Regions from separate parts of the Kitasatospora sp. NPDC058032 genome, predicted to be linked through region 2. Evidence: riboswitches for the same ligand, from Rfam matches in the RefSeq annotation. Region 2 holds a riboswitch; the other holds the start of a gene.
The links. Region 2 has a riboswitch for glycine ahead of gcvP (aminomethyl-transferring glycine dehydrogenase). Riboswitches for the same ligand answer to the same signal wherever they lie in the genome.
Positions count from the first base shown of each region.

Region 1: another riboswitch for glycine. It lies ahead of gcvT (glycine cleavage system aminomethyltransferase GcvT); the one in region 2 lies ahead of gcvP (aminomethyl-transferring glycine dehydrogenase).

Region 1 is NZ_JBHVRK010000040.1:308-12,292, reverse strand. Features, by position in the region: gene ACFVUH_RS35135 (ABC transporter ATP-binding protein) at 1-704, opposite strand, end outside; gene ACFVUH_RS35130 (ABC transporter permease) at 701-1,711, opposite strand; gene ACFVUH_RS35125 (ABC transporter substrate-binding protein) at 1,810-3,594, opposite strand; gene ACFVUH_RS35120 (ABC transporter permease) at 3,651-4,640, opposite strand; gene ACFVUH_RS35115 (enhanced serine sensitivity protein SseB C-terminal domain-containing protein) at 5,301-6,242, opposite strand; gene ACFVUH_RS35110 (enhanced serine sensitivity protein SseB) at 6,417-7,220, opposite strand; glycine riboswitch at 7,399-7,505, shown strand; gene gcvT (glycine cleavage system aminomethyltransferase GcvT) at 7,726-8,847, shown strand; gene gcvH (glycine cleavage system protein GcvH) at 8,947-9,330, shown strand; gene glyA (serine hydroxymethyltransferase) at 9,414-10,682, shown strand; gene ACFVUH_RS35090 (L-serine ammonia-lyase) at 10,881-11,985, shown strand, end outside.
Region 2 is NZ_JBHVRK010000014.1:224,371-236,355, reverse strand. Features, by position in the region: gene ACFVUH_RS23170 (MFS transporter) at 1-1,092, opposite strand, end outside; gene ACFVUH_RS23165 (DUF2382 domain-containing protein) at 1,249-2,382, opposite strand; glycine riboswitch at 2,598-2,701, shown strand; gene gcvP (aminomethyl-transferring glycine dehydrogenase) at 2,942-5,842, shown strand; gene ACFVUH_RS23155 (DUF5999 family protein) at 5,954-6,145, opposite strand; gene ACFVUH_RS23150 (hypothetical protein) at 6,536-7,156, opposite strand; gene ACFVUH_RS23145 (glutamate--cysteine ligase) at 7,520-9,025, shown strand; gene ACFVUH_RS23140 (CPBP family intramembrane glutamic endopeptidase) at 9,148-9,936, shown strand; gene ACFVUH_RS23135 (HAD domain-containing protein) at 9,914-10,444, opposite strand; gene ACFVUH_RS23130 (MFS transporter) at 10,556-11,845, opposite strand; gene ACFVUH_RS23125 (alpha/beta fold hydrolase) at 11,917-11,985, opposite strand, start outside.

The sequences.
Region 1 (11,985 bases), on a different contig from region 2:
ACCACCCCGAGGTCGTGGGTGATGATGATGACGGCCGAGCCGAACTCCTCCTGGAGGTCCCGGATGAGGTCCAGGATCTGCGCCTGGACGGTGACGTCCAGGGCGGTGGTGGGCTCGTCGGCGATCAGCAGCGACGGGTCGTTGACCAGCGCCATGGCGATCATGGCGCGCTGGCGCATGCCGCCGGAGAACTGGTGCGGGTAGTCGTCGACCCGGCGGTCGGGCTGCGGGATGCCGACCCGGTCGAGCATCTCGACGGCCCGGGCGCGGGCCTGCCGCTTGCTCGCCTGCGGGTGGTGCACCCGGTAGGCCTCGACGATCTGCTGCCCCACCGTGTAGTAGGGGTGCATCGCGGTGAGCGGGTCCTGGAAGATCATCGCCATCTTCTTGCCGCGCAGTTCGCGGACCCGGTCGGGTCCGGCCGCGATGAGGTCCTCGCCGTCGAGCCGGATCTCGCCGGTGATCCGGGCCCGCTTGGAGCGGTGCAGGCCCATGATGCCCAGCGAGGTGACGGACTTGCCGGAGCCGGACTCGCCGACGATGCCGAGGGTACGGCCCTTGGCGAGGTCGAAGCTCACCCCGTCGACGGAGCGGACCAGGCCGTCGTCGGTGTCGAAGTGGATCCGCAGGTCCCGCACCGAGAGGAAGGCCTCCTCGCCGCCCGGGGCGGCCGCGCGGGCCGGGGTCTTCTGGAGCTCGGTCACGACAGCCTCACCCGGGGGTCGACAGCGGCGTACAGGAGGTCAACCACGAGGTTGCAGAGGACGATGAAGAAGGCGGCCAGCAGGGTGACGCCGAGGATCTTCGGCAGGTCGTTGTCGGTGATCGCCTGGACGGCGAACTGGCCGACGCCCTGGAGCGAGAAGACCTGCTCGGTGATCAGCGCGCCGCCGAGCAGCAGGCCGAGGTCCATGCCGAAGATGGTGACGATCGGGGTGAGCGCGGCGCGCAGCCCGTGCCGGGTGACGACCTTGGACTCGACCAGGCCCTTGGCCCGGGCGGTGCGGATGTAGTCCTCGCTCATGGTCTCCAGCATTCCGGCGCGGGTGAGCCGGGCGTAGAGCGCGGAGTAGAGGAAGGCCAGCGAGATCCACGGGAGGATCAGGTTGCGGGCCCACATCAGCGGGTTGTCGGTGAAGTTGGTGTACTCGAGGTTGTCGAGGATCGGCCACTCGTAGCTGAACACGGTGAGCAGCAGCGCGCCGGTGAAGAAGACCGGCAGCGAGACGCCGGCGAGCGCGATGCCCATCGAGATCCGGTCGAAGATCGAGCGCGGCTTGAGCGCGGAGACGACGCCGGTGGCGACGCCGGAGACCAGCCAGAGCACCGCGGCGCCGATGGCCAGCGAGAGGGTGACCGGGATCCGCTTGGACAGCTCGGGCCAGACCTCGAGGTGGTTCTTGAAGGAGTAGCCGAAGCAGGGCACGTGGCAGGTGGCCGGTTCCGGACCGAAGGTGTACTCGGCTCCGGTGACCAGCGCCTTGAGGAAGTTCCAGTACTGCGTGTACAGCGGCTGGTCGAGGCCGAGGTTCTGCTTGACCGCCTGGACCGCCTCGGGCGAGGGGTTCTTCCCGATGTACTGGGTGGCCAGCTGGTCGACCGTCTCGCCGGCGAGACGCGGGAGCAGGAAGAAGATCGCGAAGGTGACGGCGCTGACGACCAGCAGCAGCAGCACGGCCGCGAAGATCCTGCGGATGATGTAGGCAAACACAGTTGGTCGGCTCCGGCCGCCCGCCGCCGTCCGGGATCCTCCGGACGGCGGCGGGCGCCGCTGCCTTCACCTGCCTTCAGGGATGCGGAGCCAGGCTCTTACTTGGTGGTGCCGATGTTCAGGTAGTCGTACTCACCCGAGAAGGCCGGCGTGGACGCGAGGTTGGTGGCGTTGTCCGGGCGGTACAGGAAGACCTTGAAGTAGGTCAGCGGGACGTAGACCGCCTGGTCCATGACCTTCTTGTCGATGTCGCCGTAGATCTTCTCGCGGGCCGCCTTGTCCGGGTTGGTCGCGGCGTCGTCGAGCAGCTTGTTGACCGCGGCGTCGTTCAGCGAGGCCAGGTTGCTGTTGCCGGAGGCCTTGATCGCGCGGCCGTCGACGATCTGCTGCAGGAAGCCGTAGCCGGTCGGCCAGTCGGCGCCCCACTGCATCATCATCAGGCCGATGTTGTGCTCCTTGGCGAACGCCGGGGCGCCCGCGCTGTCGGCCAGGTACTTGCCCTGCGGGTACTGCTGGATCTCGGCGCTGATGCCGACCTTCTTCAGCGCGGCCTGGATCGAGGTCGCGGCGGCGACCTCGGTGGCGCGCTCGGTGCGGGCGGACAGCACGGTGCTGAAGCCACCGTCCTTGCCGCAGGCCTTCAGGGCCTCCTTGGCCTTGGCCTCGTCGCCCTTGTTGTCCTTGGTCTCCCAGACGTTGAAGTCCTGGTGGCCCGGGATGTCCGGCGGGAGCACGGTGTTGGCGACCTGGCCGCGGATCGGGCCGCCGAGCGAGGTCTGCACGGAGACCTTGTCGACCGCGTACTGCACGGCCTTGCGGCACTCGATGTTGTCGAACGGCGCGACGTCGGTGTTGATCGCCATGTAGACCAGGCGGCCGCCGTAGGCGTTGTCGGTGCTCGCCTTGAGCTTCGGGTTCTGCAGGATCTGCGCCTGGGTCTGCGGGTCGACGCCGCCGCCCACCAGGTCGACCTGGGCGTTGCCGGCCAGCAGGTCCTTGTCGATGGTGGCCTGGTCGATGTTCATCTTGAGCACGATCTTGTCCGGCAGCTGCTTCCGGATCGGGTCGGTGCTCTGGTCCCAGTTGGTGTTCGGGACCAGGACGGCCTGCTTGCCGTCCTCGTAGGACTCGAACTTGAAGGAGCCCGAGGAGACGATCTTCTTGACGTAGTCGGCGCCGGTGTCCTTGGCCTGCGGGACCGGGACCGTCTGCGGGGCGCTGACCAGGTAGTCGAAGTCGGCGAAGGCGTGCTTCAGGTGGAAGACGATCGTGGTGTCGTCGGGCGTCTCGATCGACTTGAGGTCGCCGGTCTTGTCCTTGTACGGACCCGCGTACGGCGTCTCGTTGTCGACCAGCAGCTCCTTGAAGTACGTCGGACCGTTGGAGGCCACGTCCGGCGCGAAGTTGGAGCGCTCGACGGCGTACTTGACGTCCTTCGAGGTGATCGGGGTGCCGTCGTCGAACTTCAGGCCCTTGCGCAGCTTGTACGTCCAGGTGAGGCCGTCCGCGCTGACCTGGCCGAGCGACTCGGCGAGGTCCGGGACGAGCTTGTTGCCCGCCTCGCCGGCGCCCGGCTGGAAGGTGGTGAGCGGACGCCCGTACAGACGCGAGAAGTTGTAGATGTAGGCGTAGTACGTGTTGCCCGGGTCGAGCGAGTCCGGGGTGCCCTTCATCTCGAAGGTGACCGTCCCGCCCTTCTTGTCCGAGGCGTTGACGATGTTCTTGGTGGCCGCGTTGGCCCCGGAGCCGCCGGCGGCCTCGGTGCCGGTGGCGGCGGAGGTGGACTTGGTGTCGTCGCTCTTCTTGCTCGACGAGCAGCCGGTGACGACCAGGACCGCGGCGGCGGCCATGGCGGTCAGCGCGACGGTGCGGGACCTACGCATGGGTGAGATCAACCCCTTGAGGAAGTGATGGCTGAACGAGGGATCCTGACGTGTGGTCAGTTGCTCTTGGGATCGAGGGCGTCACGCAGCCCGTCGCCGAGCAGGTTGAAGGCGAGCACGGTGATGAAGATCGCCAGACCGGGGACCACCATGTACTGGGGGTCCACCTGGTAGTACCGGATCGCGTCCTGGAGCATCCCGCCCCAGGAGGCCTGCGGAGGCTGGATGCCGACGCCGAGGAAGCTCAGACCGGCCTCGAAGAGGATGTTGGTCGGGATCAGCAGGGTCGCGTAGACCAGGATCTGGCCGACCAGGTTGGGCAGCAGCTCCTTGAACAGGATGAACGGGCCCCGGGCGCCCAGACTGCGGGCCGCGTGGACGAACTCGCGCTCGCGCAGCGAGAGGGTCTGTGCGCGCACGATGCGGCCGATGTAGGGCCAGTTGAAGAAGCCGATCACGAAGACCAGCACCACGATGTGCAGCGGCAGGCCGTGCAGACCGAACGCGCCGCCCTGCAGCGAGGTGGAGATCGCGATGGCGAAGAGCAGCAGCGGGAAGGCGAGGAAGACGTCCATCACCCGGCTGATCGCGGCGTCCACCCAGCCGCCGTAGTAGCCGGCCATGACGCCGAGCACGGTGCCGATGGTGTTGGACAGCACGGTCGCCCCGAAGGCGACCAGCAGGGAGACCCAGGAGCCCTCGATCACACGGGTCAGCAGGTCACGGCCCTGCAGCGGGTCGACGCCGAGGGGGTGGTCCCAGCTCATGCCGCCCCAGTCACCCAGCGGGAGGCCACCGAGGTCGGCGTCCAGCAGGTCCTGGTTGAGGGCGTCGGGGTCCAGGCCGAAGATCGACTCGATCGGCTTGGCGAGCACGGCGAGCAGGATCAGCAGGATCACCACGACACCGCCGGCGACGGCGGCCTTGTCCCGCTTGAAGCGGGTCCAGGCGATCCGGCCGAGCGAGCGGCCCTCGATCTTCTTGGCCGGGCTCGCGGCGGCGTCTGCCTCCGGTGCGTTGCCGGCGGTCTTGATGGGTGCGGTCATGGTCAGTTCGGTCCCCTCGCCGACGGTGGCCGGCCCACGGGTGCCGGACGCCGGGATCGGCGGCTCGGCTGGTGCGGACGTGCTTGGGTGCGGAGGTGCGGGAGTACGGGTGGGGTGCTTCCCCAGCGGTACGACGTGCTCAGTGCTGCTGCCACGCGGGATGGGCGTCACGTGGATCATGCGGTCCGCCAGCGCGTTCGCCTTTGTGGGACGCCAACCACGCGCTGTGGGCTGTTGCAGAACTCTCTGCCATCCGAACTGGCTTGCGCCAGCCCTGCCAACCGACAGATGCCCAACTGTGATCTGTGCGCATGCACCTCCCCGATCTTCGGCATAGCCCTCTTCACACAGCTGTAACAGCCATGTCAAGATGTCTGCCACCCACTTCACCGGGAACGTCCGGAAAAGCACCGAGACCGGCCTGACACTGTGTCAAGCCGGCCTCAGGGACGGGTGTTGAGCGCGCCCGGGACGGTCCGGGAGAAGGCGGAGAGGGCCTAGGGCCTCTCTTTCGGATCACGTCGGACAAGCGGGCGTCGTTGGAGTGCGTGCATCGGCGGCACGGAGGAGGGAGTCCATGCGGAGCATCGGCGACCGACGACAAGCCGGCGAGGTGCGTGCTCCGGCGGCGACCGCCCGGCGTGATCCGAAAGAGAGGCCCTAGCGACCGGGGTAGCCGGGCCACGGCTGCTGCGGCGGCTGCTGCCCCGGCCAGCCCTGCGCCGGCGGATGCGTGCCGTAGCCGAAGCCGTGCCCCTGGGCCGGCCCCTGCTGCGCGGTGTACGGCGGCGGCACCGGCGGGTACGGCCCCGTCGCCGGCCGGCCGTGCCCGGCCGCCTCCCGGTCGTAGAACGGGCGCGCGTTGGCCCGCATCCACAGCGCCACCGGGTCGTACTCGTCCGCCATCGCGACCGTCGAGACCGCCAGCCCCTCCGGCGCGACCGCGATCGCCCGCTGCATCAGCGCCCGCACCGCCTCCACCGTGGGCGGCGAACTCTCGTACAGGTCCAGGCCGATCGCCAGGTACGGTTCGCCCACCGACGGCCGCACCCAGGCCCGGCGCAGCGCCCTCACCGCGCGCACCTCGACCGCCTGGCGCTCCAGCAGCGCGAAGAACTGCTGCGCCGGCACCTGCGGCTCGCTCAGCTTCAGCGGCCCGGCCGGCAGCCGGTCCAGGCCCGCGGCGACCCGGCGCAGGTCCGCCCACGGCACGCCCACCCCGCCGCCCGGGGCGTGCGGGTTCAGCCACAGGCCCCACCGGGTCCGGTACAGCGAGGCCGCGATCTCCCGGCCGGAGATCACCTCGTGCGCCCGCGCCCAGCCGGACGCCGCCAGCTGCTCGGGCGAGGTGACGGCCGGCGCGTAGCCGTGGCCGCTGATCTCCATGTTCCCGTACTGGGCGTCCGCGCTGCCCGGCGTGCCGTGCCAGAGCAGCATCCAGACCCGGCCCTCGGCGAGCGCGTGCAGCATCGTCTCGTAGGCCTCGTAGCGCTCCGGCGCCACCTCGCGCAGCGCGCGCTCCAGCGCGCCCGGATCCGGGCGTCCGGTGGGCGCCTGGCCCCAGGGCCCCGGTGCACCGCCAGCTACCGATCCCGCACTCATGCGCCCACCTCGCTGCGCTTCTTCGTTCCTCGTCCGTCACCGGCGGCCCGGCGGCCGTCAGCACGCACCCTATGGGGCGGCCACCGACCGCCGCCACGCCACCGTGCCAGGGTCCGCACCGCCTCCCCGCCCGCACCCCGTCCGACGGCTGCCGGACGGACGGCCGGGGCCGGGTCAGCCCCGCACGTAGAAGGGCGCGACCCGGTTCACCAACCAGTCGACCACCGGATCGTCCGCGAGGTCGAGCAGTACGAGGTGGACGCCTCCGGGAAGCGGTGCGGTTCCCAGTGCGCGGCCCAATCCCTCGTTCACCGCAGCCGGGTCGGCGGGGGCCCCCGGATCCAGCTGGACGCCCACGAACATCACGGTCGGCTCGCCCTCGACGCTCGCCAGCGCCCGCCGGGCGGTCAGCACTCCCGGCAGCGCCGCGAGTTCCGCGCGGCAGGCGGCCAGGAACGCCTCCGGGTCCTCCCCCGGCACCGGCTCGCGCAGCGCCACCCGGCCGCCGCCCGGAGCCTGCACGGCGTCCGGAGCGTCGGCCCAGCGGTCCTCGCGCGGCCCGCGGCGCAGCTCCGCCACGCCCTCCGGCGGCACCGGGATGCCCACCGCCGCCTCGGGGTTGACGGCGATGCCCACGCCCAGCGGCAGACCGCGGGCGAACTCCCACACCGGGGCGACCGCGAACGCCATCCCGGGCGCCTGCTGGACGAACACCTCCTGCGAGGAGAACACCGGGACATAGGGGTCGCCGGCCAGTTCGATCGTCGGCAGGTCCAGCGACTGCCCCTGCGGGCCGCCGCCCGACGGCAGCGGGATCCACACCTGGCTGCGCGCCAGCACCTCGATCACCCGCGGGGTCGCACCGGGGTCGCCGAGCGCGGCGGTGAGCACCTGCTCCAGCTCGTTGGCCGGCCACGCGCCTCCCGGCGGCGCCGACTCGGCCCCGTCCCACCCCTGCTGCTCCACCGGGTACCCCATGCGCCGCCGTACCGTCCTCTGCTCGCCGATGCCCGCAGCCTAGCGTTTCGGCACCCCGCCCCGGGCCGCCAGGCCCGACGTGACGCAACCCCCTCTCCCCTTGTCCCGGCGGACGTGCCATGATGTGCGCGTCTGCGGTGGCATCCACCCAGGCCCCGCCAACTCCATACCGGCCGCTCGAACCCGCGCGGGAGAGTCCGGAGTGCCCCGTCCAGGCGGCACAGCCGGCGCCGAAGGAGCAAGTCCTCCCCGGAATCTCTCAGGCACCCCTACCGCACGGGTTAGGCACATCTGGAAAGCGGCGTACGGCCCTGCCGTCCGCCCACCCACGGTGCAAGCCGCCATGCTGTTCCCCTACAGGGCAGTGGACGGTGAAGCTCTCAGGTACGACGACAGATGGGGAGACCCAGCCGCCGCATGCCCGCGCGCAGGGTCCGCCGCCCCCGAGACAGGGCCGGTCCCGGCGCGCGCACCCCTGAGTGCCCCGACCGAGGAGTTCCTGGCCATGTCGTCCCTCCGCCTCACCGCGCTCGACGCGCTGCACCGCGCCCTCGGCGCCACCATGACCGACTTCGCCGGCTGGGACATGCCGCTGCGCTACGGCAGCGAGCGCGAGGAGCACCTCGCCGTCCGCACCAAGGCCGGCCTGTTCGACCTCTCCCACATGGGCGAGATCACCGTCACCGGCCCGCAGGCCGGCGAGATGCTGGACCACGCCCTGGTCGGCTTCGTCTCCGCGCTCGGCGTGCTGCGCGCCCGCTACACCATGATCTGCGCCGAGGACGGCGGCATCCTGGACGACCTGATCGTCTACCGCCTGCGCGAGGACGCCTTCCTGGTCGTCGCCAACGCCTCCAACGCCCAGCTGGTGCTGGACGAGCTGATCGCCCGTGCCAAGGGCTTCAACGCCGTCGTCTCCGACGACCGCGACGCCTACGCGCTGATCGCCGTGCAGGGCCCGGAGTCCACCGGGATCCTGGCCGACACCACCGAGGCCGACCTGCCCGGCCTGAAGTACTACGCGATCCTCCCGGCCCAGGTGGCCGGCCGTGACGTGCTGCTCGCCCGCACCGGCTACACCGGCGAGGACGGCTTCGAGATCTTCTGCAACCCGGGCGACGCCGAGCACATCTGGCAGGCGCTGACCGAGGCCGGCACCGGGCGCGGTCTGATCCCCTGCGGCCTGTCCTGCCGCGACACGCTGCGCCTGGAGGCCGGCATGCCGCTGTACGGCCACGAGCTGTCCACCGACCTGACCCCGTTCGACGCGGGCCTGGGCCGGGTCGTCCGCTTCGACAAGACCACCAACGAGGGCGCCTTCGTCGGCCGCAAGGCCCTGGAGCGGGCCGCCGCCGAGGCCGAGGCCAAGGCGCCGCGGGTGCTGGTCGGCCTGGTCTCCGAGGGCAAGCGCGTGCCGCGCGCCGAGTACACCGTGGTCTCCACCGACGGCGAGGCGATCGGCCGGATCACCTCCGGCGCGCCCTCCCCCACGCTGGAGAAGCCGATCGCGATGGCCTACGTGGACGCGGCCCACGCCGCCCCCGGCACCACCGTCGCGGTGGACGTGCGCGGCAAGCACGAGCCGGTCCAGGTCGTGGCGCTGCCGTTCTACAAGCGCGCCCGCTGACGCCCCTCCCCCACCGGTTTCCCGCTGTTTCCCACGCGAGGCAGGTCCGCGCGCCGGGCCGCTTCGTCGTACCCGCTTCCCATCCTGGAGAATGACGCCATGAGCAACCCCCAGCACCTGCAGTACACCGACGAGCACGAGTGGCTGACCACCTCCGAGGCCGGTGAGGTCGCCACGATCGGCATCACCAAGCACGCCGCCGACGCCCTCGGCGACATCGTGTACGTGCAGCTCCCCGAGGTCGGCGACACCGTGACCGCCGGCGAGACCTGTGGCGAGCTGGAGTCGACCAAGTCGGTCAGCGACCTGTTCTCGCCGGTGACCGGCGAGGTCACCGAGGTCAACGAGGCCGTCTCCGACGACAACAGCCTGGTCAACAGCGAGCCGTTCGAGGGTGGCTGGCTGTTCAAGGTCCGCATCGAGTCGACCGGCAAGCTGCTGACCGCCGACGAGTACACCGCGCTCACCAACCCCTCGGCCTGAGCCACCGCCGGGGCGGCCGTCGCACCACGGCCGCCCCGCTGCCGGCCCCCCTCTGCCCCGCCTCCTCCCGGGAAGACCCCACCATGACGGTTCTGAACCAGTCCCTGCACGCCCTCGACCCGGAGATCGCCGCCGCGGTCGACGCCGAGCTGCACCGCCAGCAGACCACCCTGGAGATGATCGCCTCCGAGAACTTCGCCCCGGTGGCGGTCATGGAGGCCCAGGGCTCGGTGCTGACCAACAAGTACGCCGAGGGCTACCCCGGTCGCCGCTACTACGGCGGCTGCGAGCACGTCGACGTGGTCGAGCAGATCGCGATCGACCGCATCAAGGCGCTGTTCGGCGCCGAGCACGCCAACGTCCAGCCGCACTCCGGCGCGCAGGCCAACGCCGCCGCGATGTTCGCGCTGATCAAGCCGGGCGACACCATCCTGGGCCTGAACCTGGCCCACGGCGGCCACCTGACCCACGGCATGAAGATCAACTTCTCCGGCAAGCTCTACAACGTGGTGCCGTACCACGTGGACGACAAGACCAGCCAGGTCGACATGGCCGAGGTCGAGCGCCTCGCCAAGGAGCACCGCCCGCAGCTGATCATCGCCGGCTGGTCCGCCTACCCGCGCCAGCTCGACTTCGCCGAGTTCCGCCGGATCGCCGACGAGGTCGGCGCGCTGCTGATGGTCGACATGGCGCACTTCGCCGGCCTGGTCGCCGCGGGCCTGCACCCCAACCCGGTGCCGTTCGCGGACGTGGTCACCACCACCACCCACAAGACCCTGGGCGGCCCGCGCGGCGGCGTCATCCTCTCCAAGGCCGAGCACGCCAAGAAGATCAACTCCGCGGTCTTCCCCGGCCAGCAGGGCGGCCCGCTGGAGCACGTCATCGCCGGCAAGGCCGTCGCCTTCAAGGTCGCCGCCTCGGAGGAGTTCAAGGAGCGCCAGCAGCGCACCCTGGACGGCGCCCGGATCCTCGCCGAGCGCCTGCTGCAGGCCGACGTCACCGAGGCCGGCGTCTCCGTGCTGTCCGGCGGCACCGACGTGCACCTCGTCCTGGTCGACCTGCGCAACAGCCGGCTCGACGGCCAGCAGGCCGAGGACCGTCTGCACGAGGTCGGCATCACCGTCAACCGCAACGCCATCCCGAACGACCCGCGCCCGCCGATGGTCACCTCCGGCCTGCGGATCGGCACCCCGGCGCTCGCCACCCGCGGCTTCCAGGCCGAGGACTTCCGCGAGGTCGCCGACATCATCGCCGAGGCCCTGAAGCCGGCCTTCGACGAGGGCACCGCCGAGGCGCTCAAGGCCCGGGTCACCGCCCTGGCCGAGAAGTACCCGCTCTACCCCAACCTGTAGGTCCCGCCGTTCGGCGGCCGGTGACCGGGCTCACCCCGCCCGGACACCGGGGATTCCGGGGCACCGCGCACACTGGAGAGTGCGCGCGGTGCCCCGACCCGTGTCAGCCGCCCGCCCTCGCCCGACCCACCCTCCCGCCACCGCCGTCCTCCCCTCCCTGCCGGCACCACCCACGAGACCAGACAAGGACGTCCCTCCGTGGCCATCAGCGTCTTCGACCTCTTCTCCATCGGCATCGGTCCCTCCAGCTCCCACACCGTCGGGCCGATGCGCGCAGCCCGGATGTTCGCCCGCCGCCTGAAGTCGGAGGGCCTGCTGACCGAGGTGACGGCCGTCCGCGCCGAGCTGTACGGCTCGCTCGGCGCCACCGGCCACGGCCACGGCACCCCGAAGGCGGTGCTGCTGGGCCTGGAGAACGCCTCCCCGCGCACCATCGACGTCGACCAGGCCGACCGCGACGTCGAGCGGATCACCGCCGAGAAGCGGATCCACCTGCTCGGCGTGCACGCCATCGACTTCGACCCCGACACCCAGCTGGTGCTGCACCGGCGCCGCTCGCTGCCGTACCACGCCAACGGCATGACGCTGTGGGCCTTCCGGGCCGACGGCTCGACCGTGCTGGAGAAGACCTACTACTCGGTCGGCGGCGGCTTCGTCGTCGACGAGGACGCGATCGGCGCGGACCGGGTCAAGCCCGACGACACCGCACTGAAGTACCCCTTCCGCACCGGCGAGGAGCTGCTGCGGCTCACCCGGGAGACCGGCCTGTCGATCTCCGGCCTGATGCTGGAGAACGAGAAGGCCTGGCGCACCGAGGAGGAGATCCGCGCCGGCCTGCTGGAGATCTGGCGGGTCATGCAGGAGTGCGTCCGGGCCGGCATGTCCCGCGAGGGCATACTCCCCGGCGGCCTCAAGGTGCGCCGCCGCGCCGCCGCGGCCGCCCGCGCGCTGCGCGCCGAGGGCATCGGCCCGGCCAACGCGATGGAGTGGGTGACCCTCTACGCGATGGCGGTCAACGAGGAGAACGCCTCCGGCCGCCGGGTGGTCACCGCCCCGACCAACGGCGCGGCCGGCATCATCCCCGCCGTCCTGCACTACTACCTGAACTTCATCCCGGGCGCCGACGAGGACGGCATCGTCCGCTTCCTGCTCGCCGCCGGCGCGATCGGCATGCTCTTCAAGGAGAACGCCTCCATCTCCGGCGCCGAGGTCGGCTGCCAGGGCGAGGTCGGCTCCGCCTGCTCGATGGCCGCCGGCGGCCTCGCCGAGGTTCTCGGCGGCAGCCCGGAGCAGGTCGAGAACG
Region 2 (11,985 bases):
GTGCCGCAGGGCCAGGTAGGCCATCGAGACGGCGCCGAGGACGCCGCCGAGGACCAGCGGCAGGCGCGGGCCGCGGCGGGCGATCAGCAGTGCGCCGAGCGGGGCGGCGACCATCGAGCCGAGGGCGGAGGGCAGCAGCATCACGCCGGCGTGCAGCACGGTGGCGGTGAAGCCGTAGTGGGCGAGCTTCTCCGGGGTCTGGGCGAAGTTGCTGATGACCATGAAGGAGCCGTACATGCCGAAGCCGATCAGCAGGCCGGCCAGGTTGGTGAAGGCGACGGCGGGGCGCGACATCATCTTCATGTCGACCAGCGGGTGCGCGACCTTGACCTCGATGACGCCCCAGATCAGGGCGACCACGGCGGCGACGGCGAACAGGCCGAGGGTCTTGGTGGAGGTCCAGCCCCAGTGGTTGCCCTGGCTGACGGCGACCAGCAGGGCGGAGAGCCAGCCGGCGAGGGCGATCGCGCCGAGCGGGTCGGCGCCGCCGTCCTTGTCGGTGACCGGGTCGGTGGGCACCCGCAGCGCGACCAGGGCGACCGCGATCAGGCCGAAGACCAGGCCCATCCAGAAGATCGACTTGTAGCTCCAGTGCTCCAGCAGCAGGCCGGTGGCGACCAGGCCGAGGCCGCTGCCGACGCCCATCGAGGCGCTGATGGCGGCGACGCCGCCGGTGACCTTCTGCTTGGGCAGTTCGTCGCGGACGATGCTGATGGCGAGCGGCAGCACGCCACCGCCGGCGCCCTGCAGCACGCGGGCGACGACCAGCCAGGTGAAGGAGTGGGTGGAGACCGCGAGGGCGGAGCCCGCGACCAGGCCGCCGAGCGAGATCAGCAGCATCGGCTTGCGGCCGCGCAGGTCGCCGAAGCGGCCCAGCAGGGGGGTCAGCACGGCGGCCGACAGCAGGTTGGCCGTCATCAGCCAGGTGATGCTGGAGCCGGAGACGCTCAGTTCCTTGGCGAGCGAGGGCAGGATCGGGACGACCGCGGTCTGCACCACGCTGAACGACAGCATCGCCAGGATGAGGGCCGGCAGGACCCGGGCGCTGCTCTGCTTCTCGGCCGCGGTGGTGGGCTGTGGTGCCTCACTCACGGTTGCTTCCTCCCGTACATAGTGAATGAACTGAAGTAACCATGCAGGGGGATACTTCAGTGTGTCAAATATTCATTGGTTAAGCCTTGGTAAAAAGGAAGGACCCCGGCCGGGGGCGGCCGGGGTCCTGCGGTACGGCGGAGCGGGAGTCCGCCGTCAGACGAGCGGGCGGTCCGGAGCGGGCCGGGCCGGGGCCGGCGCGGCGGGCGGCGGCGAGGTCGGGAAGGCCGGCGTGGCCGCGGCGTTGTCGTGGACCTCGACCTGCTCGCGCCGCAGCTCCTCGCGGACGACCTCCTCGGTGCTGTACCGCTCGACCACCAGCCGGACCCGTTCGACCGGCGCCAGGTACTTGCGGACCACCGGACGCTCCTCGCGCAGGGTGACCTCCTCCACCGCCTCGGCGATCTCCTTCTCGTCGAGCGCGGCCCGCTCGGCCTCGCCGACCGGCACCCGTTCGACCCGGACCCGCTCGCGGACCACCGGGATCCGGCGCTCCACCTGCTCGCTGGTCACGTACTTGCGCAGCTTCGCGGTGCCGATCACGTGCCACTCGGTGGTGACGTCCAGGCGCTCCTCGCGGCAGGTGATCTCCAGCGGGCCGGTGGGGGAGGAGGCGGACGGGCCGGTCTCGGGCCGCCGCGCGGGGCGCGGCTGCGGCTCGGTGGCGGGGTGGGGCGCGGTGGGCGCGGCCGGGGGAGCGGCGAAGGTCCGCACCCGGGTCTCGGGCGTGGCGTCGGCCGGCTTGTCGAGATCGGCCGCCCGGTGGAAGGTGAGCTGCTTGGCCGGGCGCGAGGCGTCGGTGCCGCCGGCCGCTCCCGTCCCGTTGGTGGCGGCCGTCGCGTTCGGGGCCCCCGTCCCGTTCGGGACGGGCGGGCTCGCGGGCGCGGCGGTGGGGCCGGTGCCCGCGGTGGTGCCGAAGTCGAGGTCGGCCGGCTTCTCCGACGGGCCCTCGCCCGGCGCCGATGGCCGGCCCTCCGCCGGGGTGTCCAGCCCGTAGTAGCGGTAGAGCTGGAGCTCCTGGGCGGGCGACAGGTGCTGGCCCACGCCGAAGTCCGGTGACTCCTTCACCAGGGACTTGTCGTACGGCACCCGCAGCTCGTCGCCGGAGAACTCGCTCGTGGTCAGGGGGACGAAGGCGTCGCGGCCGAAGATGCCGGTCCGGACGGCGGCCCACTCGGGGCGGCCGGTGGAGTCGTCCAGGTACACCTCGTCGATGGTGCCGATCTTGTCCCCGTTGCGGTCCACCGCCTTGTGGCCGATGAGGTCCCGGGGGTCGATGTCGGTCTGCACTCTTTTCCTCCAGTGCGGTGAGCTCGCGGAAACGCCCGCAGGACAGCGCCACTTCACACCAAAAGCCATCAAACGGGCGCGCGCGAGCGGGATGCGGCCGGACGGGCCCGGGGCTGCGCCGACCGGGGCACGGCCGCTGACAGCGGTGAAGTCGCCGAAGGACCTGACGCACCCGTGATCGCGGTGCCTCCCGCTGGTACCCTGGGCGCGACCGCCGAGCCCGCTCGGGAGAGTCCTCGACAGCGGAAGCCGCTGGTCGTGGCGCCGAAGGAGCAACTCCTCCCCGGAATCTCTCAGGCATCCGTACCGTGCGGGATAGGTCACTCTGGAAAGCAGGGCAGGATCGCGGGCGAGGGAGCCGGCGGACCCCACCCTCACCGACGGTGCAAGCCGGCGGGGCGTCCCACGGCGCTCCGCGCGGGCGAAGCTCTCAGGTCCCGATGACAGAGGGGGAGGCCTGTCGGGTTCGTCCGACCGGGCCGCTCCGCTGTTGTCCGCAGCGGCGGGGCGCCGGGCGTGCGCACCCCCGCCGGTCCGTGACCAGGAGGCCTCGACCACCATGAACGCCCAGCCGAACTCGGGACGCCCCACGACCCCCGCGACCCTCACCGAGCTCGAACAGGCCAGCCCCTTCGAGAACCGCCACATCGGCCCCGACGCCGCCGCGCAGGAGAAGATGCTGGCCCAGGTCGGGTACGCCTCGCTGGACGAGCTGGCCACCGCCGCCGTCCCCGAGGCCATCCGCTCGATCACCGCGCTCGACCTGCCCGCCGGGCGCAGCGAGGCCCAGGTCCTCGCCGAGCTGCGCGAGCTGGCCGGCCGCAACACCGTGCTCACGTCGATGATCGGCCTGGGCTACTACGGCACCTTCACCCCGCCGGTGATCCTGCGCAACGTCATGGAGAACCCGGCCTGGTACACCGCGTACACGCCGTACCAGCCGGAGATCTCGCAGGGCCGCCTGGAGGCGCTGCTCAACTTCCAGACCCTGGTCTCCGACCTGACCGGCCTGCCCACCTCCGGCTCCTCCCTGCTGGACGAGGGCACCGCGGCCGCCGAGGCGATGGCCCTGGCCCGCCGCGTCACCAAGGTCAAGGGCGGTGTCTTCCTGGTCGACGCCGAGACCCTGCCGCAGACCGTCGCGGTGATCAACACCCGCGCCGTGCCGACCGGCGTCGAGGTGGTCGTCGCCGACCTGTCCGAGGGCATCCCGGCCGAGATCGCCGAGCGCGGCGTCTTCGGCGTGCTGCTCCAGTACCCCGGCGCCAGCGGCGTGGTCCGCGACCTCGCCCCGCTGATCGAGCAGGCCCACGGCCTGGGCGCGATCGTCGCCGTCGCCGCCGACCTGCTCGCCCTCACCCTGCTGAAGTCGCCGGCCGAGCTCGGCGCCGACATCGCCTGCGGCACCTCCCAGCGCTTCGGCGTGCCGATGGGCTTCGGCGGCCCGCACGCCGGCTACCTCGCGGTGCGCGCCGAGTACGCCCGCTCGCTGCCCGGCCGCCTGGTCGGTGTCTCGGTCGACGCCGACGGCAACCGCGCCTACCGGCTGGCCCTGCAGACCCGCGAGCAGCACATCCGCCGCGAGAAGGCCACCAGCAACATCTGCACCGCCCAGGTGCTGCTCGCCGTGATGGCCTCGATGTACGCCGTCTACCACGGCCCGGACGGCCTGGCCGACATCGCCCGCCGCACCCACCGCTACGCCGCCGCACTCGCCGAGGGCCTGCGGGCCGGCGGCGTCGAGCTGCTGCACGGCGAGTTCTTCGACACCGTCACCGCGGTCGTCCCCGGCCGCGCCGCGGAGATCGCCGCCGCCGCCCGCGCCAACGGCATCAACGTCTTCCAGGACGGCGCGGACCGGATCTCGGTCTCCACCGACGAGACCACCACCCGCGAGCACCTGGCGGGCGTCTGGGCCGCGTTCGGCGTCGAGGGCGTCGAGGTCGCGGAGGGCGCCGACGCGCTGCCCGCCGCGCTGCTGCGCGAGGACGAGTACCTCACCCACCCGGTCTTCCACAGCCACCGCTCGGAGACCGCCATGCTGCGCTACCTGCGCCGCCTGTCGGACCGGGACTACGCGCTGGACCGCGGCATGATCCCGCTGGGCTCCTGCACCATGAAGCTCAACGCGACCACCGAGATGGAGTCGGTGACCTGGCCGGAGTTCGGCCAGCTGCACCCCTTCGCCCCGGTCGACCAGGCCGAGGGCTTCCTCACCCTGATCCGCGGTCTGGAGCGGCAGCTGGTCGAGGTGACCGGCTACGACGCCGTCTCCATCCAGCCGAACGCCGGTTCCCAGGGCGAGCTGGCCGGCCTGCTGGCCGTGCGCGCCTACCACCACGCCAACGGCGACACCCAGCGCGACGTCTGCCTCATCCCGTCCTCCGCGCACGGCACCAACGCCGCCTCCGCGGTGATGGCCGGCATGCGCGTGGTCGTGGTCAAGACCCTGGTCGACGGCGACGTCGACGTCGAGGACCTGAAGGCCAAGATCGAGCAGCACCGCGACAGCCTCGCCGTGCTGATGGTCACCTACCCGTCCACCCACGGCGTGTACGAGACCCAGATCACCGAGATCTGCGGCCTGGTGCACGAGGCCGGCGGCCAGGTGTACGTCGACGGCGCCAACCTGAACGCGCTGGTCGGCCTGGCCAAGCCGGGCAAGTTCGGCGCGGACGTCTCGCACCTGAACCTGCACAAGACCTTCTGCATCCCGCACGGCGGCGGCGGCCCGGGCGTCGGCCCGGTGGCGGTGCGCGAGCACCTCGCGCCGTACCTGCCCAACCACCCGCTCCAGGCGGAGGCCGGTCCGGCCACCGGTGTCGGCCCGATCTCGGCCGCCCCGTGGGGCTCGGCGGGCATCCTGCCGATCTCCTGGTCGTACGTCCGGCTGATGGGCGGCGAGGGCCTCAAGCGCGCCACCCAGGTCGCGGTGCTGAACGCCAACTACATCGCCAAGCGGCTGGCCCCGCACTTCCCGGTGCTCTACACCGGCCCCGGCGGCCTGGTGGCGCACGAGTGCATCATCGACCTGCGCCCGCTCACCAAGGACACCGGCGTGACGGTGGACGACATCGCCAAGCGCCTGATCGACTACGGCTTCCACGCGCCGACCATGTCGTTCCCGGTGGCCGGCACGCTGATGATCGAGCCGACCGAGTCCGAGGACCTCTACGAGATCGACCGCTTCTGCGACGCGATGATCGAGATCCGGGCCGAGATCGACAAGGTCGGTTCGGGCGAGTGGGCGGCGGAGGACAACCCGCTGCACAACGCCCCGCACACCGCGGCCGAGCTGGCCGGCGACTGGGCGCACGGCTACACCCGTCAGGAGGCGGTCTTCCCGGCCGGCGTGAACCCGGCGGACAAGTACTGGCCCCCGGTCAGCCGCATCGACGGCGCGTACGGCGACCGCAACCTGGTCTGCTCCTGCCCGCCGCTGGACGAGTACGGCGTCTGACGCGCAGGGCGTCCGGCGCCGGACCGGCGCACGGCACACGGCAGGGCCCCGGCGGATCCGTCCGCCGGGGCCCTGCCCGTCGCGCTCGTTCCCCCGTGGCGTCCCGGCGGCTCAGACCGCGCTCGCGGCCGGACGGCGCGGGGCGATCACCCGGCCGTCGGGCAGCAGCTCACCGGTGTCCTCGAACAGCAGGACGCCGTTGCAGAGCAGGCTCCACCCCTGCTCCGGGTGACAGGCCACCGGGACGGCGGCCTCGCGGTCCTCGGACTCGGCCGACGGGCACTCAGGACGGTGCTGGCACATACGCGTACCCTCGCTTCGCTCTGCGATCCTCCCCGTGACGCGGTGTCGCCGGTGGCCGGCGGGCGTCGCCGCGGTGGTCGGATTCTGTCCGGGCGCCGGGCCAGGTGTGGACCGGCGCTCATGTGGGTAGGACAGGAGGTCCTTCCACGCTGGTTCCCAGTGTCGGCATCCGGGGGCGCGAGCGCAGCGATTTCGTGACATGCGCCACAACCCCCGGGCAGAGATCACCCGTTCAGGTGGTCGGGGGTCGTCGGCGGCACCGGACGGGCCATCCGGCGGACGACCCGGAAGGGCCATGCCGGATGACCCGTCCGGATCGGCCGTCCGAGTGACGGTGGGTCGGGCGACGGTTCGCAGGACGGGTCGGGCGGGGGTTCCGCGGGCCGGCCCTCAGTGCGCCCCGGAGGCGAGCCGGGCGGAGTCCGTCGCGCCGAGCAGCAGCGGACGGGGGTCGATCGTGGTCCGGGCGACCGGCGTGCGGGCCAGCAGCGGCAGCAGCTCGACGGCCGGGTGGGCGCGGTGCGCGGTGACGCCCATCGGTGCCGGGGCCAGCGGGATCAGCAGGTCGGTGCCGGGGGCGCCGTCCGGGCTGTGCAGCCACAGGGCCGTCGCGTACTGACCGGGGAAGGTCAGCAGCCGCGGCTGGCAGCGGAACCGGGCGGACTGGGCGAGCTGCCAGGCCTCGCGCAGCGCCCGGAGCGTGGAGTCCAGGTACGGACCGGCGGTGAAGTGGGAGAAGGTGTGGCCCTCCGCCCCCTGCACCACTTCGGCGGCGGCGGCCACCTCGGTGCCGTCCTTGATGAGGAAGCGCCACCCCGTCCGCCGGGCGGCGGCGAGTTCGGCCCGCGGCCCCTCCAGGACGTGGACGGCGAGCGGGTGCGCGGGGAGGAGCGGCCCGGTCGGATGACGCAGCGCGGCGGCGGCGGGTTGGCGCAGCGCGGTCTCCGAGTCGAGCGCGGCGAGAACCGCGCGCAGGGCACTGGGCGGGGGCTGGGGGGTCTGCAGAGTCATGGCAAGGTCGCCTCTCCGTGCGAGATCGGCGTGCGAGTGCGGCATACCGGCATGGCTGGTGCGTCGGCGGTGACGGGACCTGGGCCTTGTCCGGTTGGGCAGGATCGCGGTGCCGGCGCGGCCGTTGTCGCCGGATCTCGCGGCGATGGGCGGCCGGGCCGTGGCGCAGTGCGAATTCTACTCGAACAGGTGCGCAGGGTGACCTGTTTATCACAGGCGGTGGCACCGGGCAAGTCGGCAGATGCGCTGAAACAGCATCAGTTTCCTTGCAATGCAAGCCAATCGAAGCTTTCGGGTATCGATCTTCGGGGTGGGCATGATGCTTGCACGGTCGGGGGCCGGCCGGCTCTTGAGGAGGAGACCATGGGCGAGAAGGTCGTGGCGACCCGGGCGGACCTTTCGGACCGGCAGATGTACCGGCGCAAGCTCCAGTCCTGCCTGGACGCGCTCGGCCGGATGCTGCGCGAGGACCGCTTCGACCGCCCCAAGGGCGTCCTGGGCGTGGAGATCGAGCTCAACCTCGCCGACGAGCAGGGCCTGCCGTTGCTGAACAACGCCCAGGTGCTCACCTCGATCGGCTCCGCCGACTTCCAGACCGAGCTCGGCCGCTTCAACATCGAGGTCAACATCGCGCCGCACCGGCTCTTCGGGCACGTCTTCGAGGAGCTGCGCGAGGAGCTCGACACCGGGCTGAAGTACGCCGACCGGCGGGCCGCCGAGGCCGGTGCGCGGATCGTGATGGTGGGCATCCTGCCGACCCTGGAGCTCGACCACACCGGGCTCGACGCGATGTCCCACAACCAGCGCTACAGCCTGCTCAGCGACCAGATCCTGGCCGCCCGCGGCGAGGACATCACGCTGGACATCGAGGGCGTCGAACACCTCCAGCTGGAGTCGATCACCATGGTGGCCGAGGCCGCCGCGACCTCGCTCCAGCTGCACCTCCAGGTGACGCCGCAGCGGTTCTCCTCGGTGTGGAACGCCGCCCAGGCGATCTGCGGGCCGCAGCTCGCGCTCGGCGCCAACTCGCCGTTCCTGTTCGGGCGGGAGCTGTGGCGGGAGACCCGGCCGGTGCTCTTCCAGCAGGCCTGTGACACCCGTTCGGCGGAGCTCAAGGCGCAGGGCGTGCGCCCGATCACCTGGTTCGGCGAGCGCTGGGTGGACTCGGCGTACGACCTGTTCGAGGAGAACCTGCGGTACTTCCCGGCGCTGCTGCCGATCTGCGACGACGAGGACCCGGCCAAGGTGCTGGCCTCCGGCGGTGTGCCGCGGCTGGCCGAGATGCGGCTGCACAACGGCACCATCTACCGCTGGAACCGGCCGGTCTACGACGTCAGCGGCGGGGTGCCGCACCTGCGGGTGGAGAACCGGGCGCTGCCCGCCGGGCCGACCGTGGCCGACACGCTCGCCAACGCGGCGTTCTACTACGGCGTGGTGCGGGTGCTGGCAGAGCAGCCCCGGCCGATCTGGACCAGGCTGCCGTTCGAGCGGGCCGACGAGAACTTCCAGCAGGCGGCCCGGTACGGCGTCGACGCGGTGTTCCAGTGGCCGCGGCAGGGCCGGGCCGGGCGCGGCGGCGGGCTGACCACCGTTTCCGCCGTCGATCTGGTGCTCAACGAGCTGCTCCCGATGGCCTACCAGGGCCTGGACGCGTGGGGTGTGGAGCCGGCCGACCGGGACCGCTACCTCGGCATCATCGAGCAGCGCTGTCTGCGCCGCGTCAACGGGGCGTCCTGGCAGGTCGCGACCTTCCACCGGCTGCGCGAGCAGTACGGGATGGACCGGTCGGCCGCGCTGGCGGCGATGACCCGGCGGTACATGGAGCACATGCGCGGCGGCGAGCCGGTGCACACCTGGCCGGTGGGGTAGGACCCCCGGGCCCGCCGGGCGCGCTGTGGAAGGATGATCGCTCCGGTCCGCCGACGGCCGCCCGCCGGCGCCGGAGCGCCGTCCGTCCGCCGTCCGTCCGCCGCCCGTGCTGGAGCACCCCCGTGACGACCGTCCCGACCGTACCGGAGACCGCGAAGCCGACCCGCCGCCTGCTCGGGGCGGAGCTGCTGATCGTCCTCGGCCTCTCGCTCGGGGCGAGCGGCATCAGCGCGCTGATCAGCTTCACGGGCTCGCTCACCGAGACGGTGAAGCTGGGCCAGCAGGTGGCCACCCTGAACGGCTCGCGCGCCCCCGGCCGGCCCTGGCTGGACCTGGTCTGGCAGCTCTACTACATCGGCCGCGGGCTGATGCCGGTCGCGCTCGTCGGCTACCTGCTGGTGCGCGAGGGCGCGGCGCTGCGGGTGCTCGGCTTCGACCTCCGGCGGAAGCTGTCCGACCTCGGCCGCGGCGCGGCCGTCGCGGCGGCGATCGGCGGCTCCGGGCTGGCGCTCTACCTGGTCTCGCAGGCGGCCGGCTACAACCTGACGGTCGCCCCGTCCGGGCTGCCGGACGTCTGGTGGCGGATCCCGGTGCTGCTGCTGTCGGCCTGGCAGAACGCGATCCTGGAGGAGGTCGTCGTCCTCGGCTACCTGCTGCGCCGGCTGGGGCAGCTGGGCTGGTCGTGGCCGGCGCAGCTGGTGGCGAGCTCGCTGCTGCGCGGCTCGTACCACCTGTACCAGGGGGTCGGCGGGCTGGTCGGCAACATGGTGATGGGCGCGGTGTTCTGCCTGCTGTACCGGCGGTGGGGGCGGGTGATGCCGCTGGTGGTGGCGCACGCGCTGATCGACACGGTGGCGTTCGTCGGGTACGCGCTGCTCGCCGGGCACGTCAGCTGGCTGCCCACCGGCTGATCCGGGGCAGCGGCCCGGGGCGCGGCGGGCCGGACAGCAGCCGGTCGACGTGGTGGCGTTCGAGGCCCGGGCCGGGGTCGATCGTCAGCAGCAGGCGGTCGCGGCGCCAGAGCGCGTTGCGGACCAGCCGGGGCGGGATGACGTCGTCGACCCAGGCGAACGGGCGGCCGGCCGCGTACCGCAGCAGGGGCGCCCACTTGCGGGCGGAGAGCAGTTCCATCAGCGGCACGCGCGGGTCGCCGGGCTGCGGGACGTAGCCGGTGAAGCGGACGAAGGGCAGCTCGGGCAGGCCGATCGCCGGGGCGATGTGGCTGTTGGCGTGCTCCTCCCACGTCGTGGCCCACACGAGTTCGTAGGTGTGGGCGAGCTCGCGCAGCCAGGCGCCGTGCCGGGCGGAGAGCAGCACGGTGTAGCCGAACAGGGTGTGGGCGTCGAAGTCGGCCTCGGGGGCGGGGCAGACCGGGTTGAGCACGCCGTCCACGTCCAGGAACAGCAGTGGCTTGGGCATCGGGTGTCCCCCTGGTCTCATCCGTCGTCACCTGCTCGGACGTGCCGCGCCCTCCGGCGGTTTCCCGCCGGAGGGCGCACACAGGGGCGCACGGGGTGCGTGCGGGCGGTGTCAGCCGGTGGCGGCCGGGGCGGGGAGTGCGTCGGCGGAGGGTGCCGGGGCGGGGGCGGGCCGGCGCCGGGAGAGCCGGCGGACCTGCGGTTCCAGCAGCACGGCGGCGCTGAGCACCAGGGAGATCACCGCGCAGCACCAGAGCGCGCCGGACAGGCCGAGCCGGTCGGCGACCGGGCCGGCGAGCGCGGTGCCGAGCGGTGCCAGCGAGAGCGAGCCCAGCTCGTCGTAGGCGGTGACCCGGGAGAACGCCTCCGGCGGGATCTCCTGCTGCAGCGCGATCATCCAGTTGACGCCGAAGACGGTGACGCCGACACCGGAGAGGAACATCGCCGCCCAGAGCACCGGCAGCGGCGCGGACGCCGCCAGGGCGATCGCCGGCATGCCGAACAGGAAGACGCCCCAGTTGCCGACCAGCAGGATCCGGCGCGGCTGCCAGCGGGCCATCAGCAGGCCGGTGACGACCAGGCCGACGCCGTAGGCCGCCATGGCCAGGCCCCAGTCGCGGGCGCCGCCGAGCCGCTCCTTGGCGACGGCCGGCCCGTACACCGCCTCGACCGCGCCGACGCAGGCGACCAGCACCGAGAACTGGAGGACGATCACCCAGAGCCAGCGGCGGGAGGAGAACTCCCGCCAGCCCTCGCGCAGGTCGCGGAGCATGCCGCCGCCCTCGGCGGGGGCGGTCGGGGCCTGCGGTTCCAGCAGGAAGCGCAGCGCGGCGGCGGCCAGGAAGCAGACGGCGTCCAGGGCGAGCACCCAGCCGGCGCCGACCGCGGCGGTCAGCGCGCCGCCGAGCGCGGCGCCGCCGATCTGCGAGCCGTTGAAGCCCATCCGGTACACCGAGAAGGCCCGGGCGGCGTGCTCGGGGGCGACGCTCTCCATGATCATGCCGCCGGCGGCGGGGGAGTAGAACGCGTAGCCGGCGCCGGCGCCGGCCGAGAGCAGCATCAGCTGCCAGAGGGTGGGGTCGCCGGTCAGCACCAGCAGGGCGAGGGCACCCTGGGAGACGGCGCTGAACAGGTTGGCGGCGACCATGACGTGGTGGCGCGGCAGGCGGTCGGCGAGGGCGCCGCCGAGCACCAGCAGCAGAACGGTCGGCAGCAGCCGGGCGGCGGTGACGAAGCCGATGTCGCCGGTGGAGCCGCCGCCGTCCAGGATGGCGAAGGCGGTGGCGATCGGGGCGCCCGCGTTGCCGAGGCCGCTGACCACGGTGGCGGCGGTCTGGATCCGGAAGTTGCGGCTCGCCCAGGCGAGCCGGGCGGTGAGCGGAGGGGAGGGTTGGCTCTGCACCCCGTGACTATGCCGGGGCGGATCGTCCGTGTCCATCCGATATTCGGGCCGCCGGGGGACGGCCGTGGGCGTCAGCCGAGGTGGCCCCAGAGGAAGGTCAGGGTGCGCCGCCAGGCGATCTCGGCCTGCAGCGGGTCGTA